DNA from 3 places in the Paenibacillus sp. IHB B 3415 genome. Region 3 is predicted to be linked to each of the others. Evidence: riboswitches for the same ligand, from Rfam matches in the RefSeq annotation. Region 3 holds a riboswitch; each other region holds the start of a gene.

Region 1 (3,120 bases), on a different contig from region 3:
AACCCGGCAAAAAATTGCTCTTCAAGCACAGCACCACCTGCCCGATCAGCGCCAAAGCAAATGAGGAGTTCCAGGCCTATACACAGAATTCCGACACGCCTGCCGCCATTGTACATGTTATCGAAGACCGTCCGGTCTCCAATCAGATTGCCGAGGATTTCGGGATTAAGCATGAATCGCCGCAGATTTTCCTGCTGGAGGATGGTGAGGTCCGCTGGAACACTTCCCACTGGAAAATCACCCGTGGCGCCATCAAGGAAGCTGTGGAGCAATGAGCCAGAACGTAATCATCTATTCCACATCCGGCTGCAGCGACTGCAATCAGGTGAAGCAGCTGCTTGAGAGCAAGGGCATTCCCTTCGAAGTCAGAGATGTGATGACCAGTACCGTTTACCAGGAAGAAGTCGAGAAGCTGGGCTTCATGGGTGTTCCAGTCACCGTATCCGGAGACCGGGCTGTCAAGGGCTTCAATCTTCCTGAGCTTCAGGAGCTTATTGAGGCAGCTGTTCATTAATGATTATTCCCCTATGCAAAATGGTGCCGCCCTCTTACAGGGCCGGCACCATTTTTGTTGTTCAGATCTGTCAGGCCGGGAATGTAACCCCTGTCATAGCCTCACATGCCGCGCAGCTCGTCATAAGGCAGATGCCGGCCAGATCGGTCAGGATGCTGCCGGGATGCACTGAGAAGGCCCGGACACCATGTGCTTGCCCGCGTTTGTCCAGTTCAAGGGCGAACAGCACATTGGCGGTCTTCGACTGGCCGTAGGCTGTCCATTTCTCATAGGCGCGGCGCTCAAAGTTCACGTCTGCGACGGCAATGCGGTGGCCGCCGGTCCAAGTCAAGCGTTCGGGAAACGGGGAATTTGCCCTCCGGGATGTATCGTTTGCGGGGCTAGAAAGGATACACTTTTCGTAAAATCAGGCTCTAATTCAGGTGCAATTTGTAAACCGCCATAATTACTCTAATAACACAATCAAGAATCCATTTTCCTGACGGGTAACGCTTACTTTATCTTCAAACTCTCATTATCGCCCGATATCTCACTAATACGATATTTTTCAAAAATTCATTATCGGCGGCATTTCCGTCTAACGCATTAATATTTCCGAAGTTCCCTCACCGCTGCCTCCCAAAAATAAAAAACGGCGATTGAGCGAGATAAACGGATGATAATCGGCCACATATATGGTTTTAGTCTCCAATATTCCTTGCGAAGCAGCAATTTATTGCAAATCCGGCGCAGAAGCACTCTTTTCCATTTTTACAAAGACAATCCTGAAAGGGTATGATTCGTGTTGAAAGTTACCAACGAAACTATGAATGCACGCTGAATTTCCGCCAAGCGGAAAACGGGGGAACCATCAGGCCGCAGGCCTACTTGGGGTGAATCCGAAGGAGACTTCAATTGCGCAGTCTCAAAAGGTAGGGCGACTCTCACCGTCCGAATCCGACAGCTAACCCCGTAAGCGTAAAGAGAGAGATCTTGATCCGCCACGATTTTGCCCCAGGCTTCTTACGCCTGTAACAAAACCGCAGCAGAGGTCCTCCTCTGTCTGCGGTTTTTTGCGCACTTATTCCGGCGGATCAGCATTTCGGCAAACCAATCAACTACATAATCAAACTACAAATCGCCCACATTCAGGAAGGAACGTGTCCACATGCCAGACCCATTATCGTCCAATGCAGTTCCCGCTGCCGGATTCACCAGCTATATTGAGCAATATAGCGGAACCATCTATGCGCTAAGCTGTCTCCTGCTGGAGAAAGGCGCCCGCGCCGATCAAGCCGCAATTGCCACATTCGCGGCACTCTCTGAGCCGTGGCTCAAGGGCAGCATCCAAGCAGATGCTTACTCCCTTGCCGCCTACAGGGAATGCATCCGGCAATGCTCGCTGGTTGCTCAAGACCGCGGCCGCTGCTCTTCTGCCCTGCTCACCTGGGAGGATCAGATCGCCAGCGCCTTATGGTACGGCATCCAGCTGCCGCTGCCCGAGATCAGCCTCATCCTGCAGCGAAGCGTTCCTGAGCTGAAAGCGCAGCTCAGAGGGATTCGCGAACAGATGGCTGCTGTGCGGCCAGCTGTCCCGCGCCCATCGGCGGGATAGGGCAAGCTGCTGGGGCCTGCACCAATAGAATCAACCATGCTGCTGCGATCCATGCGGACTGTAGATCCGTTATTTCGTCCGGTCAGGCCATTCAGCGATCCATGCGGACTCAGAGGACCTTAACTAACCAGTTTCGCCTCATTTTGAGCTCCATCGAACAATATAAGCGCTCCTGAGTCCGCAACGAGCAAAAAAGCAGGCTTTTTCACAAAATAAGGTCCTCTCAGTCCGCGTAGCAAGCGCTGCATAGAGTAAATCCGCTGACGTCGTTCATATTAATAAAAGCCGCAGCATCCGCCACGGCTCTCCATTTGCTATGCTATGCTATCCGTTCCAGTGCCAGAAATCAGCGCTTACCTTTGCCGCCCTTGGCGAACCGCCAAAAAGCCATGCAGCATCCGAGCAGCCCGACGCCCAGCAAGATGGTCTGCAGTGCCCCCAGCCAGGTTGATTTGTCCGACGGGATCAGGCTGCTGATAATGATCAGCAGGATGGAGACCACGACCAGCACGGGGGTTTGTCTACTTTTTTTCACAAAAAATCACCACTCCTAATTACTAATATTACTAAGGTACACTATCTGCGGGGTTTTAACCAGTTTGGGGTGGTTTGTACTCACTCTATAGAACAGCATTATTCATAAGCCCGTTTCATCAATACCGGTCATCCACCTTCCATACCCCATCCATTTTAATCATTGAATAGACAGCGGTATCATCACTCCCGTTATCCCAGGACCTGTACACTACCACTTCGTATTCATCAGCGTTTATTTTATTCATTTCATTAATTTCGTAATCTGTTATATTTGCCGTCTCCTTGCTGATTTCAGCATACAGAGCCTTCATTTCATCTATCGTCTTACTTTCTGAGGTATCTCCGGAACACCACATGTACACTTTCGCGATGAAATCATCCGATGCATACTCACTCCATTTATAGATATCATTGAAATCATCCAGGTAGCTAACTACCACACTGTTCAGCTCCGGATCATCACTTAGCTTCTGCT
Region 2 (3,120 bases), on a different contig from region 3:
TCACGACAGTCCTATGGACAGAAAGGAACTCTCTTTGAGCAAACCGAAAAAGAACAATGTCGCGCTTCCCCAGATGAGCAAGCAGGAGAAACGCCGGGCAGAGCAGGAGCAGCAGAAGCAGAAAACGAGAATTCTGATCGTGAGTACAGTGGCTTTAGTCGTTATTATTTTTGTAGGATTATTCATGCTGGCCTCGAAGGACGGCTCAACCACAGGATCTGCTGCGGCTCCCGTTGACTTCAATTACAGTGAAATGGCACGGCTGGGCAAAGAAGATGCTCCAGTCAAAATCGTTGAATTCGGCGATTACAAATGTCCGGCTTGCGCCCAGTTCACCGGGGTCATTAAACCGCAAATCGTTCAGGAGTATGTCAATCAGGATAAAGCAGCCTTTTACTTCGTCAACCTGGCCTTTATTGGTACGGATTCGAGAACAGCCTCACTTGCGGCACTCTCCGTATACCATCAGAATCAGGAGGCTTTCTGGAAATTCTTCGATGCTATCTATGCTAACCAGGGTGAAGAAAAGGTGGAGTGGGCAACACCGGACTTCCTGGTAAGTCTGGCACAGCAATTAGAACTGCCCATTGACTTCGACCTGCTGCGTAAGGATATTGAAGACAAGACCTACGAAAGCGAACTGGAGAGAGATATCCAGCTTGGCACAGACACCGGCATAACCAACACGCCATCACTGTTTGTCAATGGAGTCAAGGTGAATGAACCTTTTAATATGGAGGAAATCGATGCTCAAATCCAGGTAGCTGCGGAAGCTGTGGCTGCACAATGAATAAATTCTCTGCATTCTGCCGCCGGAATTGTCTCTACTTGGCCTGGTTCGTCTCGGTTGTTGCTGTAGCAGGCAGTCTGTATCTCAGTGAAGTGCTGAAATATGAGCCCTGCAAGCTATGCTGGTTTCAGCGGATATTTATGTACCCGCAGCTGATTTTGCTCGGAATCGCCACTTACCGGGGGGATAAGCGCATTATCCCTTATGTCCTTCCCTTAAGTTTGATAGGCGGAAGCATTTCGATCTATCATTATGCGGAGCAGAAAATTCCGGCACTCAGCAAGGTGCTTCCATGTACAATCGGTGTGCCGTGCAACACGGATTATCTGAATTATTTCGGATTCATTACCATCCCGCTGCTGGCACTCATTGCGTTCGCATTAATAACAATTCTGCTATGGACAGGGCGTAAAGAGGATGCAGGTGAGTAAGAAGCCGTCAGGCAGAGTGAAGAGTATATATTCCCTTAAATTGAGTGTAAATTATTAAGCAGAAATGCTGTAAAATCACGCGATAAAGGGATAATGAAAGAGAATGAAAGATCAAGACATACCGGATCGTGGATTTGGTTGTTTTGGTTGTTTTTCATTCTTTTTTCATTTGTTTCAACGCTTTACGGAAGAGGCATTGTAGATTAATATTAGTCCTTGTGAGAAGTTGAATATGCGCTGAATTTTCCGGAAGGAAAAACGGGGGAACCAAACTTGGCCGAGTGCCAACGGGGTGAATCGGAAGCGGGTCAGCAGACTCGAAAACCGTAGGGCTACCACAGCCCGAATCCGCCAGCTAACCTCGTAAGCAATAGTGGGATAATGACCATGCACTCAAGGCATGCGGATCATTTCCGTATGCTTATTTTTGTGCCTGCATTTATGAAATCCACTTATGAAAACAGCGCGCGGTACTGCCGTTTCAACTTAACAAAGAGAGGAACTGTTACTACAATGGTAAGCAAGGTAAAACGACTATTGATCGGGCGTCCGATGAAGTCGAACGAACTCGATCATGAAAAGTTATCCAAGGTGAAAGCACTGGCTGTCCTGTCTTCTGATGCGCTCTCGTCTGTAGCCTACGGAACAGAACAAATCTTAATCGTACTTGTGGCCGCAGGTTTCACAGCTATCTGGTACTCATTGCCAATTGCATTAGCCGTATTGGGCCTGCTGGCCATCTTAATCCTGTCTTATCGGCAGACCATTTTTGCTTATCCGCAGGGCGGGGGCGCCTATATCGTCGCCAAAACCAATCTCGGGGTTCATACCGGCCTGCTTGCCGGCGGCTCTTTGCTGGTCGATTATATTCTAACGGTAGCGGTAAGCGCCTCGGCGGGAACGGACGCGATCACATCAGCGTTCCCGGGTCTTCATAATCATAGTGTACTTATAGCGGTTACTGTCATTCTGCTCTTAACGATTGTAAATCTGCGGGGTGTTACTGAATCAGCTTCATTCATAGCCATTCCGGTATATCTGTTCGTCGTCTCCATCTTTGTGCTGATTATCGCGGGAGTCTTCAAGTATGCAACCGGCGGTGCTCATGCCCAGGTTCCTGAGATCGGCTCGGCGGTATCGAACGTCAGTATGTTCCTTCTGCTCAAGGCCTTCAGCTCCGGCTGTTCGGCACTGACCGGGGTAGAAGCGGTCTCCAATGCGATCCCTAACTTCAAAGCACCGGCTGAGAAAAATGCGGCTAAAACGCTGATGCTGATGGGTCTGATTCTCGGGGCTATGTTCACGGGGATTACGCTTTTGGCATATTGGTACGGTATCATGCCGGACGAGAAAGCAACGGTTGTGTCACAGATTACCGAGTCTACCTTTGGCCGCGGCGGTTTGTACTTCTTCATCCAAGGAATCACCGCAGTAATCTTGTTCCTGGCGGCGAATACAGCGTATTCGGCCTTCCCGCTGCTGGCGTTCATGTTCGCCAAAGACAAATATTTACCCCATGCCTTCATGGTGCGCGGAGACCGGCTGGGATTCTCCAACGGCATTATTTTCCTCGGCATAATGTCGGCTGTGCTGGTAGCCGCTTTTCACGGAAATACCGAAGGGTTGATTCCATTATACGCCGTTGGGGTATTCATTCCGTTTACCCTTTCACAGCTTGGCATGATGGTCCAGTGGTACAGAACCAAGCCTAAGGGCTGGCAGAGCAAATTCGCTGTGAATACAGTAGGCATGCTCACAACCTTAACCATTACGCTCATCTTCATTATTACTAAATTCTCGAGTGTATGGATGGCCTTCATCTTCCTGCCGCTTGTAATCATCGTGTTCCACCGGATTCACCGTCATTATATGAATATTGCCGATCAGCTGCGCATTTGT
Region 3 (3,120 bases):
CTGTAGATGTGGAGAAGCTGGATATACGCCAGGCCAATGAAATTAACGAGGCTTTTGAGAAAAACCGTTAGAGGACAAGATCCTTATGGAAATGACAGTACCGCCTGATCCATAAAAATGCCCGTGCAGGGATACCAAGGTATCCTTTGCAGCGGGCATTTTACCTTTGGGCATGTTATTATTTCTTCTCGGCCAGCCATAACGCGACATTCGCAATTTCCTCAGGGGCTAGTTTGTCTTTGAAGGAAGGCATCTGCCCGCGGCCTTTGGTCACAATGCTGTAAATCTGCGCCGCGTCATGCTGTGCGCCCTCCTGCTGCAGGTTCGGCCCTACACCGCCCTGAAGCTGATCCCCGTGGCAGGTGATGCAGTTGGCTTTCACCAGGGCCTCCGCGCTGGTTGCGTCCAGCACAACCTCAGGCATTGTAGGTTTGTTCTCTTCAGCCACCTCGGCTTTGCCGGGCAGGGTAAACATTAAGACCACGGCAAAGGCACAGGCGGCAAAAAACAAACCGCTCATGATCCATTTCTGCATCTGCATCCGTCCCTCCATGTAAGCTGCTTCCTTCATTATACTGGATGGTGAAGCGTTATCATAGTATTTGTGTCAAAAAAATGAACGAAACTCCTGGAAAATTTGCAAACATACAGAAGTGGAATGCTATTTCTCATAGACCATACAATAAAATGGTTTATCGCCAGTTGGAGTTCTGCGTTCATAAGTATCCGTTATGGTAAATCCGCATTTCTGGTAAGCACGGATGGCCCGCTGATTCCACGTCAGTACCTCCAAATCGATCTCCCGTTCCGGATAACGCTGCAGAGCCGCCTGAACGATGGCCTTCATGAAGAGATGTCCCATGCCATGACCGCACAGATCGGGCCGCATGCCGATTCCGAGCCGGACTACACCCTCCATAGGGAACAGCTGGGCGAAGCCGCACAGGATTCCCTGTCCGTTCACGACGGAAACGTATTGCTCGCTGCGCAGCTGCGGATCACCGAATTCAACACCGAGCGCCTGCATCTGCTCCCAGGGCATCCAGCCGTAAATATTATACGGGGGCCTATAGTTCCACTCACAGATCTCAGCAGCATGCTGCGACTCCATAGGAACAACATAAAAAGTTACCGGGGAACTTATCATAAGCGGAGGCCTCCTTTCAAGGGAACATTACTTCATTCTATAAATATTATATACAAAACGAGCCGGATTCGACGCAAAAACCTTGCAGAAAGACCGGAACTTGACAAACGCCAATAAATATTTTATGAAAGAGCGAAATTGATGTTTTACAAATATAGAGCGGGGTAAGTAATTTTATAGACAAAAAAATAAGCCCTCCTCCAAGATTTCGGCAAAAATCCTGGAAAAGCGCTTATATTAGGACAAATTATTGCACATCGTCATTGTCTTCGGAATCCGCAGCCACAGTCTTGTAAGCATCTGTACTCATAATCCGTTTGGCGCCAACGTAGCGGTTGACGTAGTAGCTGTCACTCAGGGAACTGATGGTTACACCACGCGAGGAAGAAGCATGTGCGAACTCACCGTCACCAACATAAATACCGACATGGGAAATGCCTTTGCCGCTTGTATTGAAGAATACAAGATCGCCCGGTCTCATCTCATCGCGGGATACAGCAGTACCCATCTCATATTGGGAGCCGGATTGGTGAGGCAGGTTAATGCCGATCTTATCAAAAACATACATTGTAAATCCGGAGCAATCAAAACCGTTCGTGGATACACCGCCGGATACGTATTTGGTCCCGATGGCTTTGTCGATAACTTTATCCATTTTGGAATCCGCGAAAGCGCTTCCTGCTCCAATGGTGAAGATGATGGAAAAGCTTAGTACTGCGGCTGCTAGCTTCTTCTTCAAAAGTAAATACCCCTTCCAAATGCCTACGAGGTTAGCTTAAGGGTTCGGTTGAAGGTCCCCTATGACCCCTCTTAGAATAGGAGGTCAATTCACCCAAAGTTGGTTCCCCCGTTTCCCTAAATCTTTAGGGAACTCGGCACGACTGTTGATTAGGATTAGCTGTTATTCAATACATGACAAAACCTTTGTTAAAAGCGATTCAATAATTACAAAAATGTTACTAAAAGCTCACTGCGATAATTGTAGCAAAGACTAAGGCGCTTGGCAATCACTTATAACATATTAATGCATTTTTTTTGCGTTTTTTAGAGTTATAGCTGCATAGAAAGACTCATATTTACGCAGCGGGTGAGCTATTGATGAATTTTTCTTTGGATTTGGGATAAAAAGGTGTTTCAGGGCCTGCAGATGAGTGTAAAAGGTAGAATAAGGAAAAGGAAAAACCCGGAAATGATTACGGCAATAATCAAAACCGGGCTCGTATAAGTTACATTTAGATGTTAGAGGTACAAATATTCGAGGAAATGTTCAAGGGTTCAATCGTAAGCGACAGCTTGATAGGCTGTTGTGCTCATCACTCTTTTAGCGCCAACGTAGCGGTTGGCCCAGTATGCCTGACTCAGCGAACTGATGGTTACACCACGCGAAGTGGAGGATTGTGCGAATTTTCCATTGCCGACATAAATACCGACATGGGAAACTCCGTTGCCCAGGGTATTGAAGAATACCAAATCACCGGAACGCAAATTACTCTTGGATACGGCTGTTCCAACGCTGAACTGTGCCTTAGAGGTGCGCGGCAAGGTAAGGCCGATACTCTTGAATACGTATTTGGTGAATCCGGAACAATCAAAGCCGCTGGTGCTGGTGCCCCCGGTTTTATATGACGTTCCAATGGTTTTTGAGATCACAGTATCCATTTTGGAATCTGCGAAAGCGCTGCCCGCTCCAAGTGTAAATACCATCACAAGACCCAGCGCTGCTGCGGTGCATTTCTTCTTAAAGTTCTGACTTCTCAAAAGATGTACTCCTTCCAAGGCCTGCGAGGTTAGCTTAAGGATTCGGTAGAAGGTTCCCCTATGACCCCTCTAAAGCGAGATCAATTCACCCAAAATATGGTTCCCCCACTCCCCGGTGCTGGGAATTCGGCGTTTTGTGCACCAGAATAGTGACATATCGACATAAGGTTAAAGGCTCGGTTACATAGCTGCTTAATTCCATTTGAAAGATTACA

What was found. Region 3 has a riboswitch for cyclic di-AMP ahead of QW71_RS22120 (C40 family peptidase). Riboswitches for the same ligand answer to the same signal wherever they lie in the genome.
Region 1: it holds a riboswitch for cyclic di-AMP, as region 3 does, so the genes downstream of both, QW71_RS27150 (hypothetical protein) here and QW71_RS22120 (C40 family peptidase) in region 3, are expected to answer to the same signal.
Region 2: it holds a riboswitch for cyclic di-AMP, as region 3 does, so the genes downstream of both, QW71_RS13915 (APC family permease) here and QW71_RS22120 (C40 family peptidase) in region 3, are expected to answer to the same signal.

The regions. Positions count from the first base shown of each region.
Region 1 covers NZ_JUEI01000071.1:25,238-28,357, forward strand. Annotated here, with positions in the region: gene ytxJ (bacillithiol system redox-active protein YtxJ) at 1-275, shown strand, start outside; gene QW71_RS27140 (glutaredoxin family protein) at 272-514, shown strand; gene QW71_RS40085 (hypothetical protein) at 585-806, opposite strand; cyclic di-AMP (ydaO/yuaA leader) riboswitch at 1,319-1,488, shown strand; gene QW71_RS27150 (hypothetical protein) at 1,662-2,108, shown strand; gene QW71_RS27155 (hypothetical protein) at 2,455-2,643, opposite strand; gene QW71_RS27160 (DUF4878 domain-containing protein) at 2,762-3,120, opposite strand, start outside.
Region 2 covers NZ_JUEI01000026.1:40,350-43,469, reverse strand. Annotated here, with positions in the region: gene QW71_RS13925 (DsbA family protein) at 35-790, shown strand; gene QW71_RS13920 (disulfide oxidoreductase) at 787-1,221, shown strand; cyclic di-AMP (ydaO/yuaA leader) riboswitch at 1,447-1,606, shown strand; gene QW71_RS13915 (APC family permease) at 1,735-3,120, shown strand, end outside.
Region 3 covers NZ_JUEI01000053.1:15,556-18,675, forward strand. Annotated here, with positions in the region: gene QW71_RS22105 (4a-hydroxytetrahydrobiopterin dehydratase) at 1-71, shown strand, start outside; gene QW71_RS22110 (cytochrome c) at 179-535, opposite strand; gene QW71_RS22115 (GNAT family N-acetyltransferase) at 662-1,147, opposite strand; gene QW71_RS22120 (C40 family peptidase) at 1,395-1,886, opposite strand; cyclic di-AMP (ydaO/yuaA leader) riboswitch at 1,892-2,035, opposite strand; gene QW71_RS22125 (C40 family peptidase) at 2,423-2,851, opposite strand; cyclic di-AMP (ydaO/yuaA leader) riboswitch at 2,909-3,047, opposite strand.